Regions from separate parts of the Oryzomicrobium sp. genome, predicted to be linked through region 1. Evidence: predicted binding sites of a transcription regulator. Region 1 holds the regulator's gene; each other region holds the start of a gene.
What was found. Region 1 encodes sigma-54, which starts transcription at its own class of promoters, with help from an activator protein. Its sites were predicted from a motif close to TGGCACGCTTNCTGCTNA; they were not measured.
Positions count from the first base shown of each region.

Region 2: the regulator sigma-54 is predicted to act here: its motif matches at 1,562-1,579, upstream of metK (methionine adenosyltransferase).
Region 3: the regulator sigma-54 is predicted to act here: its motif matches at 2,682-2,699, upstream of nifE (nitrogenase iron-molybdenum cofactor biosynthesis protein NifE).
Region 4: the regulator sigma-54 is predicted to act here: its motif matches at 2,586-2,603, upstream of glnA (type I glutamate--ammonia ligase).

Region 1 covers NZ_DAISLS010000004.1:16,564-20,606, reverse strand. The annotation lists gene ptsN (PTS IIA-like nitrogen regulatory protein PtsN) at 1-392, opposite strand, end outside; gene hpf (ribosome hibernation-promoting factor, HPF/YfiA family) at 647-967, opposite strand; gene V7Z98_RS04335 (RNA polymerase factor sigma-54) at 980-2,485, opposite strand; gene lptB (LPS export ABC transporter ATP-binding protein) at 2,565-3,341, opposite strand; gene recX (recombination regulator RecX) at 3,346-3,792, opposite strand; gene recA (recombinase RecA) at 3,811-4,043, opposite strand, start outside.
Region 2 covers NZ_DAISLS010000008.1:193,602-197,644, forward strand. The annotation lists gene V7Z98_RS09545 (LpxL/LpxP family acyltransferase) at 1-538, opposite strand, end outside; partial or broken gene V7Z98_RS09550 (lysophospholipid acyltransferase family protein) at 535-1,452, opposite strand; gene metK (methionine adenosyltransferase) at 1,657-2,823, shown strand; gene V7Z98_RS09560 (HD-GYP domain-containing protein) at 3,015-4,043, shown strand, end outside.
Region 3 covers NZ_DAISLS010000003.1:180,013-184,055, reverse strand. The annotation lists gene V7Z98_RS03920 (hypothetical protein) at 1-463, shown strand, start outside; gene nifA (nif-specific transcriptional activator NifA) at 702-2,414, opposite strand; gene nifE (nitrogenase iron-molybdenum cofactor biosynthesis protein NifE) at 2,738-4,043, shown strand, end outside.
Region 4 covers NZ_DAISLS010000007.1:49,463-53,505, reverse strand. The annotation lists gene glnL (nitrogen regulation protein NR(II)) at 1-411, opposite strand, end outside; gene V7Z98_RS07830 (DUF4124 domain-containing protein) at 458-925, opposite strand; gene glnA (type I glutamate--ammonia ligase) at 1,099-2,511, opposite strand; gene V7Z98_RS07820 (rhodanese-like domain-containing protein) at 2,998-3,450, shown strand; gene nadA (quinolinate synthase NadA) at 3,478-4,043, shown strand, end outside.

The sequences.
Region 1 (4,043 bases):
TCGCGGAAGCCGCGATCGGAGAAGCGCTGGGCCAGTTCGGACAGGATTTGCAGGTGCTGCTCGGTGGCCTGTTCCGGCACCAGGAGCACGAACACCAGGCTCACCGGCTTGCCGTCGGGAGCGTCGAAAGGCACCGGCGCGGCCAGGCGCAGGAAGGCGCCGACGGCTTCCTTGAGACCCTTGATGCGGCCGTGGGGAATGGCGACGCCCTGACCCAGCCCGGTGGAACCGAGCTTTTCCCGGGCGAACAAGCTGTCGAAGACCGTGGCGCGGGCAATGCCGTTGCGGTTTTCGAAGAGAATGCCGGCCTGTTCGAAGACCCGCTTCTTGCTGGTCGCTTCCAGGTCTAGGACGACGTTTTCGAGAGGAAGGAGTTTGGCGATGAGCTCCATCGGACGATCCACGGAGACGTTGAACGGGCCAGCCTTGAATGCACGGTGCCACCGGTGTGGCGATGGGATTCGGAGCGGGCCGGGAGGAAATCGGGCCGGGGTCTCGGAGACTAAGGGCGAAACGTGGCCGGGAGGATACAGGATTTCCGGTCGTTGCGCTGACGGGGGCTGCGCCCCGGGCAGCGAGGGTCGAGGGGCCCGTGAGGGGAACAGTCGGCGGGCCCCCGCGGGGCCCGGCCGATCCGTTGGTTAGATCACTCGGCGACGGGGATGTTCTTCTCGTCCCGGTGGTGATCCTGGATTTTTTGCTTGTGCTTGATGACTTGGCGGTCCAGCTTGTCGATCAGGCTGTCGATGGCGGCGTACAGGTCGGAATCCTCGCTCTCGACGAAGATGTCCTTGCCGCGCACGTGGACGGTCACTTCGGCCTTTTGCTTCAGCTTCTCGACCGAGAGAATCACGCTTACGTCGATCACGTTGTCGAAGTGACGGATGACGCGGTCCAGTTTGCCGGTCACGTATTCACGGATCGCCGGAGTGACTTCCAGGTGATGCCCACTGATCTGCAGATTCATGGTTCTACTCCTTTAGAGGGACTTGCGGAGATTGGCAGCTGGAATGCCCATCCCCTCCCGGTATTTTGCTATCGTCCGGCGGGCGACGACAATGCCCTGCTGGCCGAGGATGTCAGCAATCTGGTTGTCCGAGAGAGGCTTCTTGGCGTTTTCCGAGCCCACCAGCTGCTTGATGAGGGCGCGGATGGCGGTGGCCGAACAGGCTCCGCCGGTATCGGTGGCCACGTGGCTGCCGAAAAAATACTTCAGTTCGAAGATACCCCGGGGTGAGGCCATGTACTTCTGGGTGGTCACCCGGGACACGGTGGATTCGTGCAGGTCGAGGATGTCGGCGATCTCGCGCAGCACCAGGGGGCGCATCGCCACCTCGCCGTGGTCGAAGAAGGCGCGCTGCCGGTCCACGATGGCCTGGGAGACGCGCAGGATGGTGTCAAAGCGCTGCTGCACGTTCTTGATCAGCCAGCGGGCCTCCTGCAACTGGCCGGACATGCCGCCGCTCTCGCCGCGGGTGCGGTGCTTTTGCAGCAGGTCGGCGTAGAGCCGGTTGACCCGCAGGCGAGGGAAGGCGTCTGGGTTGATGCTCGCTACCCACTGATTGCGCACCTTGCGCACGATCACGTCGGGGATGATGTAGCGGGTTTCCAGGGGCGCGTAGCGGGCTCCCGGGCGCGGGTCCAGGCCCATGATCATGGCCTGCACCGCCTTCAGCGTCTCGTCGTCGCAGCCGAGCTGGCGCTTGAGCCGGGTGAAGTCCCGGTTGGCGAGCAGGTCCAGGTGCTTTTCCGCCAGGGTCAGCGCCAGGTTGCGCACCGGGCCGGCGGGGCGGGCGCGCAGTTGCAGGGCCAGGCATTCCTGGGGACTGCGCGCGCCCACGCCGGTGGGGTCCAGGTTCTGCACGTGCTTGAGGGCGATCTCCAGTTCTTCCGGCTCGACCTCCAGCTCGTGGGGCAGGGCTTCGCCCAGTTCGTCCAGGGACTGGTCCAGGTAGCCGTCGTCGTCCAGGGCTTCGACGATGAAGCTGGCCAGGCTGCGGTCCCGGTCCGACAGGGAGGTCAGGCCCAACTGCCAGTTTAGGTGGTCCTTCAGACTGGTGACGGCGGCCTGGATGTCCTGGCCGTCGCCCTCGTCGTCCCCGTCGTTGTCGCGGCTGCCGCTGGGAAAGCTGCCCTCGGCGAACCAGCCGTCGTCCACGCCGGCGTCGCCACCCTCGGCGGTGTAGTCGCTGCCTTCACCGGATTCACTGGACTCGCCGTTCTCCCCGGATTCGCCCCGTTCCGCCTGGGCGTTGCCGTCGGCCGCCTGCTCGCCGCTGCTCAAGGCGTCGGCAAAGCCCGGCTCGGCGGGGCGGGCGGCGGGTTCGAAATCGTCCTCCCGCTCCAGCAGGGGGTTTTCCAGCAGGTATTGCTCGATTTCCTGGTTGAGCTCGAGGGTCGACAGCTGCAGCAGCTTGATCGACTGCTGCAACTGGGGCGTGAGCGCCAGGTGCTGCGAGAGCTTGAGCTGGAGGCTGGGTTTCATCGGCAGCGGCAACCGGCTGCTGCCTCATGGGGCGGCGCGGCGGCGGGGCGGTGGAGCATGGGCATGGAGCGGGTCGCGGTCACAGGCGGAAATGCTCGCCCAGGTAAACCTTGCGCACGTCGTCGTTGTGCACGATCTCGTCCGGGCGACCGGCGGCCAGCACGCGGCCCTCGTTGATGATGTAGGCCCGGTCGCAGATACCCAGGGTTTCGCGCACGTTGTGGTCGGTGATCAGCACGCCGATGCCGCGGGCCTTGAGGAAGCGGATGATCTTCTGGATTTCCAGTACGGCGATCGGGTCCACCCCGGCGAAGGGCTCGTCGAGCAGCACGAAGCGTGGATTGGTGGCCAGGGCCCGGGCGATCTCGACCCGGCGCCGCTCGCCGCCGGACAGGGCCACCGCCAGGGTGCCGCGCAGGTGGCCGATGTGCAGCTCGTCGAGCAGGGATTCGAGGCGGTTCTTCACCTCGTCCTCGGGCAGGTTCTGCAGTTCGAGCACGGCCTGGATGTTCTCGGCCACGTTCAGCTTGCGGAACACCGACGCTTCTTGGGGCAGGTACGAAAGGCCTTGATGGGCACGCTGGTGGATCGGCTGGTGGGTCAGCCGGGCCTCGTCCAGGTAGACCTCGCCGCCGTCGGCGGCCACCAGGCCCACCACCATGTAGAAACAGGTGGTCTTGCCCGCGCCGTTGGGGCCGAGCAGGCCGACCACCTCGCCGCTGGCCACGTCGAACGACACGTCGTGGACCACGGTGCGCTTCTTGTAGCGCTTTTGCAGGTTGTGGGCAGATAGGCGGCTCTGGCTGGCCGGCGCCGGCTGGGCCGGGGCGGTGGAGGTGAGGGTGGCGGCGTTCATGCGGTCATTCGTCATCGAGGCCGCGCACGACGCGGCGGATGATCTCCATGGAAAAACCCCGCTGGGCGAGGAAACGCATCTGTTTGGCCCGTTCCGCCGCATCCGCGGCGGGGGTGCCGAATTTCTTCTGCCAGACCGACTTGGCCCGGGACGACTCGTCGTCGGCCTGGGCCAGGGCGGTGGCGATGGTGGCGTCGTCGACTCCGGCCGTCGCCAGCTCCTGGCGCAGCCGCTGGTTGCCGTAGCGGCCGGCGCGCACCGTCACGCGCATCTCGGCGTAGCGGTCGTCCGAGAGCAGCTTGCGGGCGGCCAGCTCGTCGAGCAGCCGGTCCAGTTCCTCGCGGCTTTCCGCGTGGGGCGCCAGCTTGCGCGCCAGTTCGGACCGGGAATGTTCGCGGCGGGCGAGTAGGGCGACGGCCCGTTCCCGCAGGGAGCGTTCGGTCGGCGCCATGCGCTCCCGGGGCCGGCCTTAGGCCTCGGCCGGGGCCGCCACGCCGGTGGGCAAGGCGACGCCGACGGCGGCGCGGATTTTGGCCTCGATCTCGGCCGCGGTTTCCGGACGCTGGCGCAGGTACTCGCGCACGTTGTCCTTGCCCTGGCCGATCTTCTCGCCGTTGTAGGCATACCAGGCGCCAGACTTCTCGACGATCTTGTGGGCCACGCCCATGTCGATGATCTCGCCTTCCCGGGAGATGCCCTCGC
Region 2 (4,043 bases), on a different contig from region 1:
GGTGCGCCTTGAGCGCCCGGGCGATGCCGCGCACCCCGTCCTGGCGCGACAGCAGTTGCTGGTCGCCAAAGCGGGTGCGACCGTGCAGCAGCCACTTGTCCAGGATCGGGTTCTTCTGGTGGGCGTACATGCTGGCGCAGTCGTAGCTCATGGCGATGCGCGCGCCGCCCCAGTCCAGGCCGACGAAGTGGGGGGCGAGCAGAATCACCGGCTGGCCGACCAGGGCGTCGAAGCGCTCCTGGTTCTTGAAGCGCACCAGGCGGCGGATGCGCGCCTCGGGGGCGAACCACAGGATGCTGCGCTCGAGGAAGCTGCGCGCCACCATGGCGAAGTGGTCCTTGGCCAGGCGCACCCGTTCGGCGTCGGACAGGTGGGGAAAGCACAGCTTGAGGTTGGTCAGCACGACCTTGCGGCGCGGCGCGGCCAGCCAGTAGAACAGGCTGCCCAGCCCGCGGCCGATGGCGACAAAGGCCGGCAGGGGCAGCCAGTGCAGCAGCCAGAGCAGGCCCAGGGCGATGTAAGTGAAGAATTTGCTCATGCTGAGGTCGGCGGAGTGTTCATGGATGCAGCGGCATCGGCGTTCGGCGCCGGCGGTGCGCCGGACGGCTGCTTGTAGCGGTTGTAGGCCCACAGGTACTGGGTCGGGCATTCCCGGATCATGGCCTCCACCTCCCGGTTGATCTGGGCGGCGCGGGCCACGGTATCGCCTTCCAGGGGCGTGAGCGGCGGGCGGATGTGGTAGTGGTAACCCTCGCCGCCCGGCAGGCGCTCCATGTACACGAACAGGGTGGCAGCGCCGGTCTCGGTGAGCCGGGCCGCCAGGGTCATGGTGTAGGCGGGGCGGCCGAAGAAGGGCAGCCACTCGCCCTGGCCGGCGCCGGGGGCCTGGTCGGGCAGCAGGCCGACCATTTCCTTGTGCTTCAGAGCGCGGATCAGGGTGCGCACCCCGGCCAGATCGGCGGCGGCCACCCGCATCCGGTCGCCGCGCACCCGGCCGGCCAGGAGGAATTCCTTCATCCAGGCCTGCTTGGGCTCCCGATACAGCACCGTGATCGGCACCCCGTGGGCGTGGCGGGCCAGGTACTGGGCGGCGATCTCGAAGCAGCCCAGGTGGGGCGTGAGGAAGATCACTCCCTTGCCCCGGGCCTGGGCTTCGGCCACGTGTTCCCAGCCGCTCACCCGCTTGACCCGGTCGGTCACCGCCTCCAGGGAGGACAGCCAGGTGGAGGGCAACTCCAGGGCGCCCTTGCCGGACTCAGCCATCGCCTCCGGCAGCAGCCGGTCGGCCTCGGCAACCCCCAGGGCCAGGGCAAGGTTGGCCCGGGCCTGCTCCCGGACGCGGGGGGCGAAACGGTAGGCCAGCCGCCCGAGCATGGCGCCGGCGCCATGCAGCAGCGGCAGGGGCAGCCGGGCGATTCCTTTGAAAATAAGGCGGTAAATCAGGGACATGAATAGGGTCTTTAGTGCCCGTCGGCTTGACCGGGTCCGGCCAAAAAGCGAGAATTATCGGACCGCCGAGTTAAACGGACAACTTGCAGGGCGGCGCCGGCCATGAAAAACCGGCGACAAATACTGCTAAAGCGTCACCGCTCGCATCCCCGGAGCCGGTACGCCGGCAACAATCCGGGGATTTTGTTTTTGGAGCGTGCACCACTCATGTCGAACAACTACTTCTTCACTTCGGAGTCCGTCTCCGAAGGCCATCCCGACAAAGTCGCGGACCAGATTTCCGACGCCATCCTGGACGCCATCCTGACCCAGGACCCCAAGGCCCGCGTCGCCGCCGAGACCCTGTGCAACACCGGCCTGGTGGTGCTGGCCGGCGAGATCACCACCCACGCCAACGTGGACTACATCCAGGTGGCCCGGGACACCATCCGCCGCATCGGCTACGACAACACCGAGTACGGCATCGACTACAAGGGCTGCGCCGTGCTGGTGGCCTACGACAAGCAGAGCCCGGACATCGCCCAGGGCGTGGACAAGGCCCACGACGACGGCCTGGACCAGGGCGCCGGCGACCAGGGCCTGATGTTCGGCTACGCCTGTGACGAAACCCCGTCCCTGATGCCCCTGCCGATCTACCTGTCCCACCGTCTGGTGGAACGCCAGTCCCTGCTGCGCCGCGACGGCCGCCTGCCCTGGCTGCGCCCGGACGCCAAGTCCCAGGTCACCATCCGCTACGAGGACGGCAAGCCGGTGGCCATCGACACCGTGGTGCTGTCCACCCAGCACTCTCCGGACATCCCCCTGGACAGCCTGCGCGAGGCGGTGATCGAGGACGTGATCAAGCCCGTGCTGCCCAAGGAGCTGATCAAGGGCGAGATCAAGTACCTGGTGAACCCCACCGGCCGCTTCGTCATCGGCGGCCCGCAAGGCGACTGCGGCCTGACCGGGCGCAAGATCATCGTCGACACCTACGGCGGTGCCGCCCCCCACGGCGGTGGCGCCTTCTCCGGCAAGGACCCCTCCAAGGTGGACCGTTCCGCTGCCTATGCCGGCCGCTACGTGGCCAAGAACATCGTCGCCGCCGGCCTGGCCAGCAAGTGCCTGGTGCAGGTGTCCTACGCCATCGGCGTGGCCCAGCCGACCTCGATCATGGTCGAGACCTTCGGTACCGGCAAGGTAACCAACGAGAAGCTGACCGAACTGGTGCGCGCCCACTTCGATCTGCGCCCCAAGGGCATCGTGCAGATGCTCGACCTGCTGCGCCCGATCTACCAGAAGACCGCCGCCTACGGCCACTTCGGCCGGGACGAGCCGGAATTCACCTGGGAAGCCACCGACAAGGCGCAGATCCTGCGCGCCGCCGCCGGGCTGTAAAGCAGGGCAAGCAAGGCCCGGTTCCGGCGCCAGCCGGGACCGACCGCGACGGGGAGCTTCGGCTCCCCGTCATCGTTTCGGCCGGCCGAGCCTGGGCTGGCCGGTCCAGACAGGGGGAGCGTGGCGTATTTCTTTGGTCCGTTCCGGCACGTGCCTATAAACTAGGCAGCCTACCCATTTCAGATACGCGCATGCTCAAGCGAATCTCGGTCGACCATCTGCGGGTCGGCATGCACCTGCACGAACTCTGCGGTTCCTGGATGGAGCACCCGTTCTGGCGCTCCGCCTTCCTGCTCGAAGACCCGGAAGACATCCAGCGCATTCTCGACAGCAGCATCCGCGAGGTGTGGATCGACACCACCAAAGGCTTCGACGTGGCCGAAGGCCAGGCCAAGGAGGAATCCGACGCCGCGGTGGAGCGCGAGCTGCTGCGCGCCGCCGGCAGCGAGCCCGCGCCGGCTATCGAAAAGGTCTCCATGTCCATGGAGCTGGAACGGGCCGCCCGCATCTGCGCCAAGTCGCGCCAGGCGGTCACCTCCATGTTCCAGGAAGCGCGCATGGGCAAGGCCCTGGACGCGGCCAACGCCCAGCCCCTGGTAGACGAGATTTCCAATTCGGTGCTGCGCAACCCCGGCGCCCTGATCAGCCTGGCCCGACTCAAGACTGCCGACGACTACACCTACATGCACTCGGTGGCGGTCTGTGCCCTGATGATCGCCCTGGCCCGGGAACTGGGCCTGAGCGAACCCGAAGTGCGCGAAGCCGGCATGGCCGGCCTGCTCCACGACCTGGGCAAGATGGCCATCGACCCGGCCATTCTCAACAAGCCGGGCAAGCTCACCGACGCCGAGTTCCTAGCGGTGAAGAGCCATCCGGCCGAAGGCCACGCCATGCTGCTGGCCGGCAGCGGGGTGAGCGACGTGGCCCTGGACGTGTGCCTGCACCACCACGAGAAGATCGACGGCAGCGGCTACCCGGAGCGCCTCAAGGGCGACCAGATCAGTCTCTACGCCAAGATGGGCGCGGTCTGCGACGTCTACGACGCGATCACCTCGAACCGCCCCTACAAATCCGGCTGGGACCCGGCCGAGTCCCTGCGCAAGATGGCCGAATGGGCCGAGGGCCACTTCGACCCGGCGGTGTTCAAGGCCTTCGTCAAGACCGTGGGCATCTACCCGGTGGGCTCCCTGGTGCGCCTCGAATCGGGCCGCCTCGGGGTG
Region 3 (4,043 bases), on a different contig from region 1:
CAGGTTTCCGCCCTCGGTGGCCGGCGAGGCCCGCCCGCCGGAAATCAAGGCCGACCAGGTGATCTTGGCCGGCGAAGGCGGTGCGGCCAGCTTCTTCGCCGGCCACGTCGATTCCCTCGCCCACCTGGAGTTGATCGTCGACGCCTTCGGCCCGGCCTTGGTGCCCAAGGGCAAGTATTTCGTCTTCGCCGGCAACGTGGACTTCGCCAAGCGCTACAAGGTGGAGGCGGGCGGTGTGCCCTTCTACGTGCTGCCCCTGGATGAAGCCACCGTGTGGAACGAGCTGCTCGATCTGTTCTACCTGGACCGGAGCGACATGAAGCGCCTCTCCAGCGAGGCCAAGGTCGATTCCCTGGTGGCTGCGGCCGAGGCTTTCACCGGCGCCGGATTTCCCGAGACGCCCTACGCCACCGCCGTCGCCGAGATGGGACCGGTCAAGGTGCCGGACAACCGGCCGGTCTGAGCCCACCGCGTTTTTGTTTTCTGCCCTGCCAGCGGAGGGGGCCATGGCCCACCTGATTTTTACGAGAAGCCCGGTTGCGGTGGCAATGCTCGGCAGCGGGCGGCCTTGGCCGCCGCAGGCCATACCCTGGAGGTGCGCGATCTGCTCGCCGCGTCCTGGACGCCGGCCTCCCCGGCCCCCTTTCTTCCTGGCTTGCCGGTGACGGCCTGGTTCAACCCGGCTGCGCCGTAGGCCGCGTCTACAGCCGCTTCACCGGGATGCGGTGCTTCTTCAAGGCGTAGCCGATCTGGCGCGGGGTGAGGTTGAGCAGGCGGGCCGCCTTGGCCTGGACCCAGCCGCATTTTTCCATGGCCGCCACCAGTTGTTCCCGTTCGGGTATGCCGGCAATGCCACCGTCGCCGGCCGGGGGGAATTCCCCGTCGTCGCGGTCGTCGCCGTTCTTGGGCGCGGCGGGGTGATGGCGTGGCGGCATGGCAATGGGAAAGGTCGGTGGCGCCGATGGTTGCCCGGCGGAATGGGGAGGCGCCACGAAGGAGCCGCCCGGAGTGCAGCGGTTCTGCTCGGCGTTGAGCAGCATCGACGAAAAGCACTGGCCCTTGAAGCAGCGCAGGTCGTCGGCGCGGATGTGATCGCTCCGGGTCATGGTGGCGGCCCGCTCGATGCAGTTCTGCAGTTCGCGCACGTTGCCCGGCCAGTTGCAGTGCAGCAGCAAATCCATGGCCTCGGCCTCAAGGGCCACGGCCCGGTCGTTGTCCTTGTTGAAGCGGGCGAGGAAGTGCTCCACCAGTAGCGGGATGTCGTCCTTGCGTTCGCGCAGGGCCGGCAGGAACAGGGTCACCACGTTGAGGCGGAAGTACAGGTCGGCGCGAAATTCGCCCTTTTGTACCATTTCCTCCAGGTTGCGGTTGGTGGCGGCCACCAGGCGGAAATCGGCCTTTAGGGTCTTGTTGCCGCCCACCCGCTCGAACTCGTGCTCTTGCAGCACCCGCAGCAGCTTGGCCTGGAAGGTGGGCGTGATGTCGCCGATCTCGTCGAGGAACAGGGTGCCGCCCTCGGCCAACTCGAAGCGCCCCTTGCGCTCGCTGGTGGCGCCGGTGAAGGCGCCCTTCTCGTGGCCGAACAGTTCGGATTCAAGCAGGGTTTCCGGCAGGGCGGCGCAGTTCACCTTGACGAAGGGGCTCTTGGCCCGGGGCGACAGGTAGTGGATGGCGTGGGCGATGGCCTCCTTGCCGGTGCCCGATTCGCCTCTCAGCAGCACTGTGGCGTGGCCCGGTGCGGCCTGGTGCACGTCGGCCAGCACCTCCTGCATGCGCTTCGACATGCCCACCACGTTGTCCACGCGGTAGCGGCCCTTCAACTGGGTCTTGAGCCGGCGCGTTTCCTGGCGGTGGGCTTCCCGCTCCTCGGCGATCTTGCGGTGCAACCGCCAGGACTGGCCGAGCAGGTTGGCCACCAGGGTGAGGATGCGCACGTCGCGTTCGTAGCGCACCGGCCGGTTGTCTTCCGGCGGCCGGTCCACCGACAGCAGGCCGATGGCCCTGCGCCCGTCGCGGATGGGCACCGCCAGCAGGGCGACCCCGTCGCGGCCTTGCCGGTCCTGGCCGACGAACAGGGGTTCCCGGGCGATGTCGGGCACCACCACCGGCGAGTTGCTCTTGAGCACCTGGCCGAACAGGCCCTGGTCGGCGTCCAGCACCGCGGGCGAGCCGGCGAATACGGCACCGGTGGCGCCGAAGACGTGCAGGCGACCGTCGCCCTGGACCAGGGCGATCAGGCCGTGGCGCATGCCCAGGTGGGCGGTGAGCACTGCCAGCAGTTGGCGGGCCCCGGTGTGGAAATCGAGGGGGGCGGTGAGGATCTTGCTGATCTCGTAGATGGTGACCAGCTCCCGGTCCGCCACCCGCTCCCGGGCTGCGTCCCCTGATGCGGGCAGGGTGTTGTCGATCGACATGGTTCAACCTCCCTGGGCGGGAGCCGTCCGCCGGACGCGGGGGCGTTGTCGGCTTTGCGACGGTTCCGGGTGTTAGTTCCATGTTGCTACGCACAAAACATGCCGTGATGCCGGAGTGCCCGTGAGCAGGGGCCGAGGGGGGCGATGGGGCATATCCCCCGCACCATCAAGGTGTGTCGGGTTTGCGACACGGGCTTACGGGGCACCGTAGCGGGGCGTTTGGAAAATGCTGCACTGAAACAAAGGCTTGCCTGGAATGGCGGGCGCTGGCATGGAAGCTGCGTTGAGCCCCCTGTCCGATGAATCGCTGTAGGGGAGCCGACATGAGCGCGCTGAAGGAAACCATTGCCGCCGTCTTCGACGAGCCGGCCTGCGCCCACAATCGCGCCAAGGACGACAAGGCGCGCAAGGCCGGCTGCAAGAAGCCCCTGGCGCCCGGGGCGGCGGCCGGCGGCTGCGCTTTCGACGGGGCCAAGATCGCCCTGCAGCCGGTCACCGACGTGGCCCATCTGGTGCATGGCCCGATCGCCTGCGAGGGCAATTCCTGGGATTCGCGCCACGTCCATTCGAGCGATTCCCTGCGCTACCGCACAGCTTTCACCACCGACCTGAACGAATTCGACGTCATCTACGGCGGCGAGAAGCGCCTCTACCGGGCCATCGAGGAGATCGTCGCCAAGTACCGGCCGCCGGCGGTGTTCGTCTACCAGACTTGCGTGCCGGCCCTGATCGGCGACGACGTCGCCGCCGTGTGCAAAGCCGCCAGCGCCCGTCTCGGCCTGCCGGTGATTCCCATCGAGGCGCCGGGCTTCGCCGGCAGCAAGAACCTGGGCAACAAGCTGGGCGGCGAGGCCCTGCTCGACCAGGTGGTGGGTACCCGGGAGCCGGAGCGCACTACAGCTACCGACATCAACGTTATCGGCGAATACAACGTGGTGGGCGAGTTCTGGCAGGTGAAGCCCCTCTTCGACGAGCTGGGCATACGCGTCCTGGCCACCTTCACCGGCGATTCCCGCTACCACGATCTGGCCTGCTCGCACCGGGCCAGGGCGGCGATCATGCTGTGCTCCCAGGCCCTCATCAACGTCGCCCGCAAGATGGAGGAGCGCTACGGCATTCCCTTCTTCGAGGGCAGCTTCTACGGCATCGGCGACACTTCCGATGCCCTGCGCCGGATTTCCCGGCTGCTGGTGGAACGGGGCGGCCCGGCGGACCTGCCGGAGCGCGCCGAGACGCTCATCGCCCGGGAGGAGGCCCGTGCCTGGGCGCGGCTAGAGCCCTTCAAGGCGCGCTTGCAGGGCAAACGGGTACTGCTGTTCACCGGCGGGGTGAAGTCCTGGTCCCTGGTGGCGGCGTTGCAAGAGGTTGGGTTGGAGATCGTCGGCACCTCGATGCGCAAGAGCACCGCCAGCGACCGGCAGAAGGTGATCGAGATCATGGGGGGCGACGCCCACGTCTTCGACGAGCTGCCGCCCCGGGAGATGTACCGCCAGCTCAAGGAGGCCCGGGCCGACGTGATGCTTTCCGGCGGCCGTTCCCAGTTCGTCGCCCTGAAGGCCAAGGTGCCTTGGGTCGAGATCAACCAGGAACGCCACCACCCCTACGCCGGCTACGACGGCATGGTGAATC
Region 4 (4,043 bases), on a different contig from region 1:
GAGTTGCTGGTCGATGGGGCGCAGTTCCAGCAGCAGGCGGGCGGCGGGCAGGTTGGGCGGGGGCTCCACCGGCGTGACAGTGCAGTCCACGTGGAGGATTTCGCGGCCGTCGCGCCGCAGCTCGATGTTCTGGCCGGTGTAGCCCCAGTTGTTGGCGATGGCGTTGCCCAGGGCCGCTTGCAGGCCGGCGCCGAATTGCACGGTGGCGTTGAGGGGCCGCCCGAACAGGGAGCGCAGGGAGCAGGCCAGCAGGTTTTCCGCCGCCGGGTTGACGTAGCAGACCCGACAGTCCGCGTCGAGGACGAGGACCGCGGCGGAGAGCATGTCCAGGCCGGGGAAGGAGGGCAAGGTCGTGGGCTGGGCGGCGGGGCCGGAGGCGTTGGCGGCGTTGGAAGGCGGCGTGGCGTTCATGGCTCGGAACGGAGCAAGGAGCGGGCCACGTCGAAGAATCGGACACTCAGCGCAGGTTAGCCAGCTCCTTGCGGATGGCCTCGATGTTGCGCTCGTGCAACTGGGCCTTGTCCTTGTAGGGCTGGAGGCGGTCGAGCACCTTCTGGTAGTTGCGCTCGTCGCCGTTGCGCACCGCTTCCTGGTCGGCCAGTTCCTTGCGCGCCTCTTCCAGACTCTTCTGCTCGCTGGCCAGTTCCTGTTCGAGGATGCGGCGGCGGTCGCCGTCGCGGGCCTTCTGGGTGGCGTCGTCCACCCGGGGGAAGCCGGACGGGCTGGGGGCCCGGGGCGCCGGGGCGGCCTTGGGCGGGGGCATGGACGATACCGGGTCGGTGGCGACCTTCTTGCAGTTCTTGCCCTGCTGCACGTTGGAGATGACGGTGTTCCCCTCGGTATCGGTGCAGCGGAAGATCTGGGCCTGGGCACCGCCGGCTGCCAGCAGCAGGGCGGCAGAAACGAGCAGGGACGCGGTTTTCATGGGGGCCTCGTTGCGCATGGGGCAAGTGTAGGGGCGTTGCCGGATGCGGGCAACCGTGAGCATGGGGCGGTCAATGGCAGGCCATGCAAATCGGGCCGTCATCGGGCGGGAATGACCAAAGAAAAAAGGGACGGGTTGCCCCGTCCCTTTCAGTGCTGCGGTCGCGCGACCTCTTAGATGGAGTAGTACAGCTCGAACTCCAGGGGGTGCACAGCCATGCGCAGCTTGGTCACTTCTTCCATCTTCAGGGCGATGTAGGCATCGATCCAGTCGTTGGAGAACACGCCACCGCGGGTCAGGAACTCGCGGTCCTGGTCCAGGGCTTCCAGAGCCTGGTCCAGGCTGTGGCAGACGGTCGGGATCTTGGCGTCTTCTTCCGGCGGCAGATCGTACAGGTTCTTGTCCGCGGGTTCGCCCGGGTGGATCTTGTTCTGGATGCCGTCCAGGCCGGCCATCAGCAGCGCGGCGAAGCACAGGTAGGGGTTGGCGCCCGGGTCCGGGAAGCGGGTTTCGATGCGGCGGGCCTTGGTGGAAGCCACGTGGGGCACGCGGATCGAGGCGGAGCGGTTCTTGGCGGAGTAGGCCAGCTTCACCGGGGCTTCGAAGTGGGGCACCAGGCGCTTGTAGGAGTTGATCAGCGGGTTGGTGATCGCGTTCAGGGCGCGGGCGTGCTTGATGATGCCGCCGATGTAGTACAGGGCCATTTCGGACAGGCCGGCGTAGCCGTTGCCGGCGAACAGGTTCTGGCCGTCCTTCCAGATGGACTGGTGCACGTGCATGCCGGAACCGTTGTCGCCAACGATGGGCTTGGGCATGAAGGTGGCGGTCTTGCCGTACTGGTAGGCCACGTTGTGGATCACGTACTTCTGGATCTGGGTCCAGTCGGCGCGCTTGACCAGGGTGGAGAACTTGGTGCCGATCTCGCACTGGCCGGCGGTGGCCACTTCGTGGTGGTGCACTTCCACGGGCACGCCCAGGGATTCCAGGGCCAGGCACATGGCGGCGCGGATGTCGTTGAGACGGTCGACTGGGGGAACCGGGAAGTAGCCGCCCTTCACCGCGGGACGGTGGCCGGCGTTGCCGCCTTCGGACTTGTCGTCGGAGGACCAGGGGGCCTCTTCGGAGGAAATCTTGCTGTAGGTGCCGGACATGTCGGTCTTCCACTCGATCGAGTCGAAGATGAAGAATTCGGGTTCCGGACCGAAGAAGGCGGTGTCGCCGATGCCGGAGGACTTCAGGTAAGCCTCGGCGCGCTTGGCGATGGAGCGGGGGTCGCGGTCGTAGCCCTTGCCGTCGGCGGGTTCCACCACGTCACAGGTCAGGACCAGGGTGGGCTCGTCGAAGAAGGGGTCGATGTAGGCGGTGTCGGCGTCCGGCATCAGCAGCATGTCGGAGGCCTGGATGCCCTTCCAACCGGCGATGGAGGAGCCGTCGAAGGCGTGGCCTTCCTCGAACTTGCTCTCATCGAAGTGGCTGATGGGCACGCCGACGTGCTGTTCCTTGCCACGGGTATCGGTAAAGCGGAAATCGACGAACTTGACGTCGTTTTCCTTGACCATCTTGATCACGTCCTGGGGGGTCGTCATGTGCAACATCTCCTAAGCAAGGTGCCGGTGCCCGGCAGAATTCAGGATTGCGGTAATTCGTTTGCGGACCGGATTGAGCAGGTTCCATGCCAGTCCGGCCGATAAACCCACGCCATTGTGCCATAACGGAATCCTGCTGCCGGGAGTAGCTGACTCCGCACAAAATCGGTGCGCCATTCGCCGTTTATGCACCAAATTGGTGCTCAAGCGGCAAGGGGCCGGATTCTGCCGTAAATTTGCACCAAATCGTATCGCGGAGGCCCGGCCCTCAGGCATCCTCCAATCTCGTCTACGCGCCTTCGCTTCACCTTCGCCTGGCCGCGCCACCCCGTTCCTCCATCCCGGCGACGCCGGGGGCGGGCGCCTGATTTATACTTGCTACCCCTTGTCCGGCCGCACCGCGCCCCCATCTGATCGGGACCCGCGCACCGCCGCGCAGGCGGCTCGACAATCCATCCACATCCACTGAGCACCGCGAGGTTTGCCATGGGGCGTTTGAACGAATTGCTGGCGCTGGCCAAGGCCCGCGCCGAGGACCAGAACCTGCCCTACGCCGGGGCCCTGACCCCGGCGGAAGCCTACGAGGTGTGGAAGCTCGCCCCCGGCGCCGTGCTCGTGGACGTGCGCACCAAGGCCGAGTGGGACTGGGTCGGGCGCGTGCCCGGCGCGGTGGAGATCGAGTGGAACCTGTACCCGGACGGGGGGCGCAACCCCCACTTCCTGGAGCGCCTCAAGCGCGAGGTGGACCGGGAGGCCCTGGTGCTGTTCCTGTGCCGCAGCGGCGGGCGTTCCAACGCCGCGGCCACGGCGGCGGCCCAGGCCGGCTACACCAGCGCCTGCAACATCCTGGAAGGGTTCGAGGGCGACAAGAGCGCCGACGGCCGGCGCAACACCGTAGGCGGCTGGCGCTTCGCCGGCCTGCCGTGGACCCAGAGCTGATCCGAGTTTCGAGAAGTGACCGATTCGATGCAAACCATTGCCTTCAACCCCTCCTTCGACCGTTACAACAGCCTGTCCGACGCCGAGTGCGAAGAGCGCATCCGCGCCGCCCGGGCCACGCTGGGCAAGAAGGCGGTGCTGCTCTGCCACCACTACCAGCGGGCCGACGTGTACCAGCACGCCGACCTGACCGGTGATTCCCTCAAGCTGTCGCGCCTGGCCGCCCAGGCCGAGAGCGACTACATCGTCTTCTGCGGCGTGCACTTCATGGCCGAGGTGGCGGACATCATGTCCAAGCCCAACCAGATCGCCATCCTGCCCGACCTGGCCGCCGGCTGTTCCATGGCCGACATGGCCAACCTGGCCAAGGTCACCCGGGCTTGGCGCGAGCTGGGCGAAGTGCTCGGCGAGGACCCGGCCAACCAGGTCACCCCGGTCACCTACATCAATTCGGCGGCCGACCTGAAAGCCTTCTGCGGCGAGCGCGGCGGTATCGTGTGCACCTCGTCGAACGCCCGTACCATCGCCGAATGGGCCTTCGCCCGCCGGCCCAAGGTGCTGTTCTTCCCTGATCAGCACCTGGGCCGCTGGAC